Regions from separate parts of the Gottschalkia purinilytica genome, predicted to be linked through region 2. Evidence: riboswitches for the same ligand, from Rfam matches in the RefSeq annotation. Region 2 holds a riboswitch; each other region holds the start of a gene.
The links. Region 2 has a riboswitch for thiamine pyrophosphate ahead of thiS (sulfur carrier protein ThiS). Riboswitches for the same ligand answer to the same signal wherever they lie in the genome.

Region 1: another riboswitch for thiamine pyrophosphate. It lies ahead of thiW (energy coupling factor transporter S component ThiW); the one in region 2 lies ahead of thiS (sulfur carrier protein ThiS).
Region 3: another riboswitch for thiamine pyrophosphate. It lies ahead of thiT (energy-coupled thiamine transporter ThiT); the one in region 2 lies ahead of thiS (sulfur carrier protein ThiS).

The regions. Positions count from the first base shown of each region.
Region 1 covers NZ_LGSS01000001.1:355,574-359,922, forward strand. Annotated here, with positions in the region: gene sdaAA (L-serine ammonia-lyase, iron-sulfur-dependent, subunit alpha) at 1-793, opposite strand, end outside; gene sdaAB (L-serine ammonia-lyase, iron-sulfur-dependent subunit beta) at 805-1,476, opposite strand; TPP riboswitch at 1,764-1,877, shown strand; gene thiW (energy coupling factor transporter S component ThiW) at 2,015-2,497, shown strand; gene thiD (bifunctional hydroxymethylpyrimidine kinase/phosphomethylpyrimidine kinase) at 2,645-3,442, shown strand; gene thiM (hydroxyethylthiazole kinase) at 3,470-4,282, shown strand.
Region 2 covers NZ_LGSS01000001.1:201,685-206,033, reverse strand. Annotated here, with positions in the region: gene thiF (sulfur carrier protein ThiS adenylyltransferase ThiF) at 1-315, opposite strand, end outside; gene thiH (2-iminoacetate synthase ThiH) at 338-1,441, opposite strand; gene CLPU_RS00990 (thiazole synthase) at 1,476-2,246, opposite strand; gene thiS (sulfur carrier protein ThiS) at 2,250-2,450, opposite strand; TPP riboswitch at 2,553-2,652, opposite strand; gene CLPU_RS00980 (hypothetical protein) at 2,776-2,961, shown strand; gene CLPU_RS00970 (flavodoxin family protein) at 3,483-4,217, shown strand; gene CLPU_RS00965 (M15 family metallopeptidase) at 4,292-4,349, shown strand, end outside.
Region 3 covers NZ_LGSS01000005.1:55,051-59,399, forward strand. Annotated here, with positions in the region: gene pknB (Stk1 family PASTA domain-containing Ser/Thr kinase) at 1-861, shown strand, start outside; gene rsgA (ribosome small subunit-dependent GTPase A) at 948-1,820, shown strand; gene rpe (ribulose-phosphate 3-epimerase) at 1,823-2,470, shown strand; TPP riboswitch at 2,496-2,599, shown strand; gene thiT (energy-coupled thiamine transporter ThiT) at 2,642-3,217, shown strand; gene CLPU_RS06500 (thiamine diphosphokinase) at 3,244-3,879, shown strand; gene CLPU_RS06505 (hypothetical protein) at 3,997-4,176, shown strand; gene CLPU_RS17190 (hypothetical protein) at 4,189-4,332, shown strand.

The sequences.
Region 1 (4,349 bases), 150 kb from region 2:
CAGATGGTAATGCTTTTCCAACTTCATACATTGCGTCTACAACTTCATCAAAAGGAATTATACTCTTTACTCCTGCTAATGCTAAATCCGCTGATATCATAGCATTAACTGCTCCTGAAGCATTTCTTTTAGCACATGGTGCTTCAACTAGCCCTGCTATAGGATCACAAACAAGTCCCATTACATTTTTAATAGCTATTGATGCAGCATGTAATGACATTTCTGGAGTACCTCCTGCCATTTCTACCATAGCTGCAGCTGCCATAGCCGCAGCAGCACCACATTCTGCTTGACATCCACCTTCTGCTCCTGCAACAGTAGCATTTGTTGAAATAATTATACCTATTCCTGAAGCTGTTAGTAATGCATCTACTATTTCTTCATCAGTAGATCCATAAACTTCAGCAGCTGTCGTTACAGTTGAAGGAACTATACCACATGAACCAGCAGTTGGAGCTGCACATATTCTTCCCATAGATGCATTGATCTCAGAACAAGATAATGCTCTAGCAGCAGCTTTAAGCACCGTTTCTCCACAAAGAGTCTTTTCAGATTTAGCATAACCAGCTACTCTTTTTGCATCTCCACCTATGATTCCGCCTACAGTTTTAATCTCTTTTTCCATTCCATCTTTAGCAGATGCTTTCATTATATCAAAACTTCTTTTCATTTTTTCTCTTATTTCTTGTTCAGATAATCCTGTTATCTTACATTCTCTTTGAAGTACAATTTCTGATATCTTTTTATTATGTTTTTCAGTTAATGCTAGTAATTCATGTCCGTATCTAAACATATCCAAACCTCCTAACCAATAGGGTTTATCGCTCTTGCCGATATAACCTCTTCTATTTTAGAAACCTCACCTGGAACATTTTCAGGAATTATATTATCTACCTCTATAATCATAGTAGCTTCACCCTCAGGTGTTCTGTCAACTTTCATTATTCCAATATTTATATTATTTTCAGAAAGTACATTAGTAACTTTACTAACTACTCCTTTTTTATCTCTATATTTAACTATAATTGTAGGACAGTTTCCAGTTAAACTAACATCATTTCCTTCTATGTTAGTAATAACTATACTACCTCCTCCAATTGATGATCCAGTAACATCTATTACACTACCGTCATTTTTAGCAAATACCATTTTTACAGTGTTAGGATGCTGCGACTCTCCAAGATCACTTTCAATGAACTCAATGCCTATACTTTCTTGCTTAGCTATATCTAAAGAAGTTCTTAATCTTTCATCTTCCGGATCCATTCCAAGAATTCCAGCAACTAGTGCTCTATCCGTTCCATGGCCTCTATATGTTTTTGCAAATGATCCATGTAGATAAAACTTAACTGACTTAAAATCTTTTCCAGCTATACTTCTAGCAACTTTACCTAATCTTGCAGCTCCAGCTGTATGTGAGCTTGAAGGTCCTATCATTATAGGTCCAAGTATATCAAAAACCCCATATTGTTTCATATTGATGCGCTCTCCCCTTGCTATTTAATATTTCTTTTTCTACAATCATCAGATTAAAATTTTATCATAATATTGTGTCGATTTCAATATCTGTAAAATACAATTGTAGCAATCCATATTTGTCCAAATTTCTCAATAATCTGCTCTTTTTTGTTAATATCTTTTGTTAACTACTAGTAGCTATACATAATATACCCTCTATAAAATTTTTATATCGTATACATTTAAGTGCTAATAATTGATTTATTCATACTTAAATGTTAAAATTTAAATGTATTTTATAATTTAATATGTCTTTGGGGAGCTAGATAAGGCTGGCTGAGAAAAAGACCCGTTTTTAAGTCTTTGACCCTTATACCTGATCTGGATAATACCAGCGTAGGAAATATTTACCACGAGTCTATAATTGTATATTATAATTATATTATACATTTTTTTGACGTATATTGTAATTATTATATTCAAATAACTTACCTTCTTTCAGGTATAAGGTGTTCTATTTTTTTACCTAATTACCTAAAAGGAGGTTTTTTTATTTATGAAAACAAAAAATTTGGTATTTTCAGCGTTATTAATAGCATTAGGAGTTTTAGGATCTCATATAATATACATTCCTCTTGGTCCATCAAAATGCTTTCCAGTACAGCATGTCATAAACATACTCTCAGCCATATTACTGTCTCCTATATATTCTGTAAGTAATGCTTTCATAATATCTTTATTGAGAAATGTATTAGGAACAGGTTCTCTTTTAGCATTTCCAGGTAGTATGATAGGTGCATTATTAGCTTCATTATTATTTAAAAGAACTAAGTCTATAACAGTTGCACTAATAGGTGAAGTCATAGGTACAGGGGTTATAGGTGCTTTAGTGTCATATCCTGTAGCTAAAATAATTATGGGTCAAGATATATCTCCACTTTTCTTTATTATCCCTTTTACAATAAGCACATTAGGAGGAAGTATTATCGCTTATGTAGTTCTTTCATTACTTAAAAAGATTAGTATTTTTAATATATAAATATTAATTTATCGTTATACTATTTGATTTTTTATATTGAAATTACTGTTTTAAACTATTGAATCTTAAGTAACCAGAACAACAATTTAACTAGCTAAAATATAATACTTATAGAATATTGATATTTTAAATTAGGAGGTTTTTAACATGAAAAAAGTATTAACTATAGCAGGGTCTGATTCTTCAGGTGGTGCTGGTATACAAGCAGATTTAAAAACTTTTTCTGCACATGGAGTATTTGGTATGAGTGTCATAACTGCAATAACTGCTCAAAATACACAAGGGGTATTCGGTATACAAGACATAACAGAGGATATGATCGAACAGCAAATAGAAGTTATATATGATGATATAGAAGTTGATGCAGTAAAAATTGGTATGGTTTCTAAAATACCTACTATAAAATCTATAGCAAAGAAGTTAAAAGATTATAATGCAAAAAATATAGTAATTGATCCAGTCATGATATCCAAAAGTGGATTCAATCTTTTAAGTCCTGAAGCTAAAGAAACTTTAATAAGTGAACTCATTCCTATTTCTACTATGGTTACTCCTAATATACCTGAGGCCACAGCTATAACAGGTGATAAAGTAAGTAATATATCTGATATGAAGAAAGCTGCTAAAAAAATATATTACTTAGGTTGTAAAAGTGTATTAGTTAAAGGTGGTCATCTTGATAGTGATGCTACTGACGTATTATTCGATGGAAAAGAGTTTTATTATTTCACCTCTTCAAGAATATTAACTAAAAATACTCATGGGACAGGCTGTACTTTATCTTCTGCTATAGCGTCAAACTTAGCTCTTGGATTTGATATACCTACGTCAGTAAAAAATGCTAAAAAATACATTACAATTGCTATTGAAAATTCTTTAGACATAGGTAAAGGAGTTGGTCCTACTCATCATTTTTATGAATTATATAAAAAAGCTGGATTATAGATTATACTGGAGGTAATTATATTAGAAATGAAATCACAAATATCTCTTTTATTAGAAAATGTAAAAAGAACAAATCCTTTAATACATCACATAACGAATTATGTCACAGCTAATGATTGTGCAAATATAGTTTTAGCAATCGGTGGCTCTCCTGTTATGGCAGACGACTTTGACGAAGTTGAAGAAATGGTATCGGTAGCATCTGCTTTAGTTATAAATATAGGAACATTAAATTCAAGAACTATAGATTCTATGATTCTTGCAGGTAAAAAAGCTAATGCATTAAACATCCCTGTAATATTAGATCCTGTTGGAGTAAAAGCTACTAAACTTAGAACTCATACTGTAAACAAACTATTAGATGAAGTTAAGTTTTCGATAATACGCGGAAATATGTCTGAAATAAAAGCAATAGCAGGACTAGAAAGTAACATTAAAGGTGTTGATAGTAATGATACTGTCAATGGCTCTGAAGATATAGCCAAAACACTTGCTTTAGACTTAAAATGTGTGATAGCAATAACTGGGGCTAAAGATATAATATCTAATGGCAGAAAAACAACTATTATAGAAAATGGACATCCTTTGCTTTCTAAGATTACTGGTACTGGCTGTATGTCAACCTCTTTGATAGGAACATTTTCTAGTGTTACAAATGACTACTATTTGGCTTCTATAGCCGGTATATTATCAATGGGAATAGCTGGAGAAATGGCCTACGATTCATTGGATAAAAAAGATGCTCTAGGAACTTTCAGAGTTTCTATTATAGACAGTATCTCCGCATTAACAAGTAAAGACATATTAGAAAAGAGTAATTTAGAAGAAAAATACTGTTAAAGTTATAAGCAAAATATTATGTACAAAATAAATTTATAGTGAAATATAAAAACACCCATAGAGTTTA
Region 2 (4,349 bases):
TATGTTGTCAGATGTTAGAATTGTATCTAACACTGTTAAGTTTATATCTGGATTTATTAGATATAGATTTTCTTTAAGAGCATGAACTTTTAACATTCCTAATTGATGATAAAAATAAAATTGTCTATTTAAATTTGATGATTCTACAATATCAAAGTCTACAATTACAAAATTTTTAAATCCACTTCTAACTAGATTAAAATCACAATTAGATCCGAGACCACCAGCTCCAGCTATACCTATAGTAACAGATTGTATTTTATTGAAATTTTTCTTCCCCAATTGAGTTATTAAAGTTTTCTCTAATTCATTCATATTTTTCACCAGCCATAGTTGTTTAGATTATATCCCAGTTTTTAAGTATTGGTTGATAACCTAATGTTTTTATATCTTCCATCATTTTTTCTACGTTTCTAGTGTCGCATATATTAAATTGATTGGTTTGATTCTGTTTATTGGTGTGACCTCCAACAGAGGTGTTAGAATCTGTAGACATTTTTGTAACACCTAATGGAAGTATATTATTCCTAAAGTTTTCGCTTTCACGTGTAGAAATAGTAACTCCACATCTAGGTAAAAAAAGTCTTAAAGCAACTATAAACTGTACTATATTTTTATCACTAACTATGTGATAAGGAGAAAAATCTCCAACATGTGGTCTTATTCTAGGTGTAGATATACTTACTTCTACATGAGGATATTTATTTTGAAGATAGTTAGCATGAAGTCCAGTAAAAAATGCTTCTTTTCTCCAATAATCTAATCCTAAAAGAGCACCTATATTTACAGAGTTTATATAAGATTTACACGCTCTTTCAGGAGCATCTAATCTATATCTATAGTCTTTTTTAGGACCTTTCAAATGAACTTTATCATAAATGTACTCATTATATGTTTCTTGATATATAGTTAATGAATCTACACCTGATTTTATTAGTTTTGAATATTCATCTTCATTTAAAGGAAATATTTCAATACTAATAGAGTTGAAATATTTCTTTAAGATATTGACACAACTATTAATATACTCTACAGAAGATATATCTTTTGCATCTCCAGTAAGTATTAATATATGCTTTATACCTTTAGAAGAAATGTATTTTGCTTCAGCTTCTACTTCTTCCAAAGACATTTGTTTTCTTTTAATATCATTTTTAGTATTAAATCCACAATATAGGCATTGATTTGTGCAGTAGTTAGCTAGATACATTGGTGTATATAAAAGTATTGTTTTACCAAAATGTTGGATAGTTAGACTATTAGCCTTAAGAGCTATAGGTTCAAGAAAATTTTCTGCTTTTGGAGAAAGCAGCATTAAAAAGTCTATTTCGTTTAATATATCTTTTTGAAGTATTAATTCTATATCTTTATCAGATATATTATTATAAAAACTATCTATGTCAAAATCTTTATATCTAGAGTAAATATCGTAGAAACTCATTATCATACCTTCTTTTTGATGTTAAATTATAAGTTTATTTGTTTAGAAAGCCTGTGAGTGGAGAAGAGGCATTTGCAGTATAACTCTTATTTCCAAGACCAGCTAAGTAAGCTTTTCTTCCTGCCTCAACTGCTTTACCAAATGCTTCTGCCATTAAAATAGGATTCTTAGATGTAGCAATAGCTGTATTTAAAAGACAAGCTGAAGCACCCATTTCCATAGCTTCACATGCATCAGATGGTTTACCAATGCCAGCATCAACTATTATTGGTAAAGGAATTTCTTCAATTAAAATTTTTATCAGTTCTCTTGTCTTAATACCTCTATTTGATCCTATAGGTGATCCAAGAGGCATAACAGCAGATGCTCCTGCATTTACAAGAGATCGAGCTACCATTAAGTCTGGACTTACATATGGAAGTACAATAAATCCTTCGGAAGCAAGTATTTCAGTAGCCTTAATAGTTTCATAACCATCTGGAAGAAGATATTTATTATCAGATATAATCTCAATCTTGATCCAATTTCCACATCCTGATGCTTTAGCAAGTCTAGCTATCCTAATAGCTTCATCTGCATTTCTTGCACCAGATGTATTTGGAAGTAATTTGGTATCTTTCGGTATATAGTTTAAAATATTATTTTCTTTAGAACTTAGATCAATTCTTCTAAGAGCAACTGTAACAACTTCACACTTGGACTTTTCTAGTATTTTGGGTATCAAAGAATCAGATGAATACTTTCCTGTACCTATGAACAATCTACTTTTAAGTTCTGTATCTCCAATTATTAGCTCATCATTCATACGTTAACCTCCTCCTACAAAGCTTAAGACTTCTAAATTATCATTTTCTTTTAATATGGTATCTTGCCATTCTTCTCTTTCTAAAATAGTGTAATTGTATTCTATAACAACATTATTTGGATTTAAGTTATTAGAAGTTAATAAGTCTAAAATGCTTATATCATCCTTTACAGACTTATTTTTTCCATTTATCTTTATATGCATTTGGTCACCTCCTTTAATCCAATAAAAAAAGCCTACCTAAAATAGGTAAGCTTTTTATTTCAATAAAAATACAATTAAAAAATAATTAAATATTTTTATACGAAAATTATGTATAAGCTTCCCTACGATGGTACTAACCACATCAGGTTCAAAGAGTCAGGTTTGAAACCTTCTCAGCCAAATGGCTCCCCTAGCTTTCTTTTTATTAAATTAACTCAATTATAATGTAATATAAAAAATTTGTAAAGGTAAATAGAATTTTAGTATGAAAACATAAATGATTATTATAATAATATTATAGAAATTTTAAAGTGAGTTGATTAATTTGAATTTAATAAAAGAATGGGAAAATAGATTAAATAGAGTTACAAAGGAAATAGAAGAGTACAAAAATATCCTAGAGAACGAAAATTTGACACATGAAATGAAAATTTTTTGTTATGAAAAAATTGAAAAAAACACAAAATATAAATTATTAATAGAAGAAACTTTGAAAAAATTAAAGACTTAATTGAATGCCAAGATATATTAAATTTGTTTATATAAGCTATTAACAAAGGGATAAATTTAACATATAATGATTATGTAAATAAAAACAAATTATAAAATATTGGTATTATAATTACGCATGAAAAAGTTATACAGTATAAGTGCTACTGTTATAGTAAAGAGGGGGATCATATGGGATTTTTTATTATATCCTTTTTTATAATACTAAATATAGGTGTAATATATGATTATAAAAGAGATAGGAAGCTGTATAGCATTGCAGGACAATTATATATTGTCAGTTTATTAGTTTTAAATACATTTATCTTTCCAAATATAAATAGTTTTTTAAATGATCTAATTATGGGAGGAATGTTTGTAAGCGTACTTATTATCATATATTTACAAATAAAGGATAGGTTTAAATTAATTTAGTTATTTAGATTTAGTTATTTATAAGTTCTGATTTCTTTAAGAAATCAGGACTTTTTTAATGTAAATTATTATATATAGTTATAAGGGTGTAAAGTTGGAGGAGCTTATATGAAAAAAGTTTTAATTATAAATAGCAGTTTCAGAAAGAAAAATACATATAAAGTTTTAAAAAGTATTGAAGATATCTTCAAAGGTAAAGATATAGAAGTTGAATATTTACACTTACATGAATATGACATAAAAGATTGCTATGGATGTGAAGTTTGTATTCTAAAAGGAATGTGTAGTATAAATGACGATATGATAAAAATTATAGAAAAGATAGAGAACTGTGATGGAATTATAATATCAACTCCTGTATATATGAATAACTTAAGTGGAAAACTGAAAACCTTCTTTGACAGAACATGTGAGTGGTTTCATAGACCTAGAATACCAGGAAAACCTGTCTTACTAGTTGCTACTACAGCATCCTCAGGACTTTCTAGTACATTTAAAGTGATGAATAGTATAATGCTTCAATGGGGAACAAATGTAACAGGTACAATAGGTAGAAAAATATCAAGAATAAATCAAAAAGTAGATTATAAAGAAGTTGAAAAGTTTATACATACATTGAAAGGAGAAATAGGAGATTATAGACCTTCCTTAAATCAACTTATAACTTTTCAAGTACAAAAAATATTAGCCGAGAATGTATTTCCTTTAGATAAGGAATACTGGGAAAATCAAGGATGGATAAACAATATATATTTTTATAGCAGTAAAATAAACTTTTTTAAGAAAATTATTTCTAGATTGTTTTATAAGATTTTGAAAAGAAATGTTAAGCCTTGTGTTTAAATTATGTGTTTAATATTAATTATTAAACTCTTATAAAGATAATATAATGTGTGATAAATAGGGTGATTTTAATAATGAAAAATAAGTTTATAAAAATCATTGTATTAGCTTTAATAATTTTAGCTGCTTATG
Region 3 (4,349 bases), on a different contig from region 2:
GGTGTTGCTTTAGCAGTTTTAGGTTCAAAAGGACTATTAGGAGCTAAAGAGGTGCAAGTTCCAAATATAGTTGGACTTCAAGAAGAAACAGCTAAAAAGAAAGTAGAAGATAGGGGACTAAAATTTGAAGTCACCAGTAAGGAATATAGTGACGAGTATAATGAAGGCGATGTAATAAGACAGAGTGAAGAAGAAGGACAGAAAGTAAAAGAAGGATTTACTATAAGGGCTGTTATAAGTAAAGGGAAAGAAAATGTAAAAGTACCGAAGTTGATAAACAAAGATATAGATGCAGCTACAGAGTTATTAGAAGAAGCAGGATTAGAAAAAGGAGACGTTGAATACGAATATAGTAAATTACCAGAAGGTACAGTAATAGAACAGGACCCAGAGCCATCAGATGAGGTTTCTAGGGGAACTACAGTAAATTTAGTAGTTAGTAAAGGTCGTAAAGAATATACTAAACCAAATAAATACAATAATTACAATAAGAACTCAAACAAAGATTCAAATAATGACAAAAATAATGATAACAGTAATGATAGAAATGATAACAACTCAAATAATAATGTAAATAATAATCAGAACAATAACCAAAACAATAATCAGAATAATAATCATAATAACAATAATACGAATAATGGTAATAATCAAAATAATAATGGATCTAATTCTAATTCTGGTAATAATCAAAATAACAATTCAGGAGGAAACCAAGGAACAAATCCAGGAGGAAATCCAGGAGGAAATCAAGGAACGAATCCAGGAGGAAATCAAGGAACAAACCCGGGAGGGAATCAAGGAACAAATCCGGGAGGAAATCAAGGAACAAATCCTCCTAGCGTAACACCTGAAAACTAAAATATATAGTATACTAAACTGAATTAATATAAAAATTAAAAAAATCTCATAAATTTGATGTATAAGTAATTTTAGGAGGATTAATAATGCTAGAAGGAACAATTATTAAGGGGATAGGTGGATTTTACTACGTAAAAGTAAAAGATGATTTATATGAGTGTAGAGCGAGAGGAGTTTTTCGTAAAGAAAAAACCAAACCTTTAGTAGGTGATAGAGTTTTAATAAGAGCTAATGAAAATGATAAAACTGGCTATGTGGAAAAAATATTTGAAAGAAAAACTGAACTTATCAGACCACCAGTTTCAAATGTAAATCAAGCTATAATTGTTTTTGCAGTTAAAAATCCAGATCCTAATTTATGGTTATTAGATAGATTCCTACTTCTAGCATCTTATCAAGGGTTAGATGTTGTAATATGCTTTAATAAAATAGACTTAGTAAATGAAGAGGTTAAGCATCTTATTGAGGATTACACAAAAGCTGGGTATAAAGTAATTACAACCAGTTGTAAAGAAAATAAAGGTATAGATGAACTAAGAGAGACTCTTAAGGATAAGATAAGTGTATTTGCAGGACCTTCAGGAGTTGGTAAATCTACATTGCTCAATAATATACAATCTAACTTACAATTAAAGACTGGAGAAATCAGTCAAAAAACTAGTAGAGGAAAGCATACTACAAGGCACGTTGAATTAATAGAGTTAGAAATGGGCGGATGGGTATTAGATACTCCTGGCTTTAGCTCTTTAGATATTGATTTTTTAGACGAAGAAAATTTGCAAATATATTTTAATGATATATATGAAAAAAGTCATTTATGTAAATTTACAGGATGTAAACATGACAAAGAACCTCAATGTGCGGTAAAAGAATCAGTAGAAAATGGAGAAATTAGTAGATCTAGATACAATAATTATTTACTCTTTTTAAAAGAAACCATGGACAATAGGAGGTATTAGTAATGATAAAAATAGCACCATCAATTTTATCAGCAGATTTTAGCAATTTAGAAGAACAGATACAAAAAATAGATAAAGGTGGAGCAGATTTAGTACATTTAGATGTAATGGATGGGCAGTTTGTTCCAAATATAACTTTTGGACCTCCTGTTATAAAAAATATTAGAAGAGTTACGGACTTACCTTTTGATGTACATTTAATGATAGATAGACCAGAGAGATATATAAAAGAATTTGTAGATGCAGGAGCAGATATAATTACTGTACATCAAGAATCAACTCTACATTTACATCGTACAATACAGCAAATAAAAAGCTATGGCATAAAAGCATCAGTTGCTTTAAATCCATCTACACCATTAGAAACTATAAAACATGTAATTGATGATTTAGATATGGTATTAATAATGACTGTTAATCCTGGTTTTGGAGGACAATCATTTATTCCTCAAATGAAAGAAAAAATAAAAGAGTTAAGAAAATGGATTGATTCTAAAAAGCTTGATATAGATATTCAAGTTGATGGTGGAATCAAGTTAGACAATATAAAAGAAGTAATAGATTGTGGAGCAAATGTTTTTGTAGCAGGTTCAGCAATATTTGGTACAGATAATATTATAGATACTACTAAAAAGTTTAAGAGTATATAAAATTATTACAAATTAATATAAATTAAAAATTCACTAGGGGAGCTAATCTGCTGAGAGGAAATTACTTAAATTTCGACCCTATAACCTGATCTAGTTAGTACTAGCGGAGGGAAGTGTAATATTTTCATGCAATTAGCCTCCCAAATTAAATTTATTAAGGGAGGTATTTTTATGAATATCAAAACTAGTGAAACTAATAAATCAACTAATATTAAATTTCTAGTAGAAGCAGGTGTAATGGTGGCACTTGCAACTATATTAAGTATGGTAAAAATTTATCAGGCACCTAATGGTGGATCAGTAACAGCTGGAAGTATGATACCAATTATTTTTATAGCTTTAAGATGGGGAGTTTTAAGAGGTATATTTACAGGATTAGTTTATGGACTAGTGCAGTCATTTGATCCATATATAGTACATCCTATACAATATATATTAGACTATTTAGTTGCTTTTTCTTTTTTAGGGTTAGCTGGAATTGCTAAAAATATAATAGCTACGAAAAATAAAAAAGATACAGCCTTTGAATATGTGGTTATTATTGTAGGTGTATTTTTAGGTATTTTAGGAAGATTTATTTGCCATGTATTATCAGGAGTTATATTTTTTGAAGCAAATGCAAAAGATTTAGGTGTATGGAAATATTCTATAATCTACAATGGAACATATTTAGGAATTGAACTTATTATGTCAATTTTAATATTAACTCTTATTTGGAGACCTCTTAGAAGATTACTTTCAAGCTAACATTAAATAAAGAAAAGAGTGAGACTTTGAAAATACTAATAGTTTCAAATGGAAATCTAGAAGATATATGTATATCAGATATACTAGAAAAACATGATTTGCTTATATGTGCAGATGGTGGAGCTAGACATTTGTACAAGCAAAACATACTTCCAGACATTATAGTAGGAGATCTAGATTCTATTGGGGATAAAGTTTTAAATTATTATAAGAAAAAAGAAGTGGTTTTTCATAAATTTCCAAGTGAAAAAGATAAAACAGATACTGAATTAGCTATAGATTATGCGATTGAGAAAGGTGCAACGGAAATAAGTTTATTAGGAGTAACAGGAACAAGATTAGATCACACTTTAGCTAATATAATGCTATTATACGATTTATTGAATAAAAATATTAAAGCAAGGATAATAGACTCCCATAATGAAATCTTCATGATAAAAAATAACTTGGAAATTCAAAATGACAATAAATATAAATTTGTTTCTGTAATACCTATAATAAATGATGCTAAAAAGGTTAATATAAAAGGATTTAAGTATGAAACTAAAGATATAGATTTTAAGATAGGAACAACGTTAGGAATTAGTAATGAGATTAAAGAAGAAAAAGGATATATAGATATGGAAGACGGAATATGTCTAATTATAAAGTCAAGAGATTAAATTATGATAACAGCCTAAATAGGCTGTTTTTCTTTTGGCTTTATTAATGTTTTTGTAACTTTTTATTAGACATAGAATAGTATAATACTATAATATCTAATGAAGTAGGTGAATACCTTGAAAAAGTTCGATATCAAACGACTATTTTTAAAAAATAATTTCAAAAAAACTCTAGGTATTACATTCTCTATAATAGGAGCTATTATAATAATTCAAGTAATTCCTGTTAAATTTTGGATTCTTAGTTTAGGAATAATATTAGTTGCATTAGGATGGACTTTTTATAGAATGTGTTAGGGGAAATTTAATATGAGTAAAATATTTGAGATCCTAGCAAAGTCAACTATTGCTATTACTTTTATATATGCAATGCTATTTTTACCTGATTTGATGTTATTTAGTTTAGTTATATTTATTTTGTTACTTATTATATGGTATTTCAATGAAATATGAAAGGAGAGTCTAAAGTA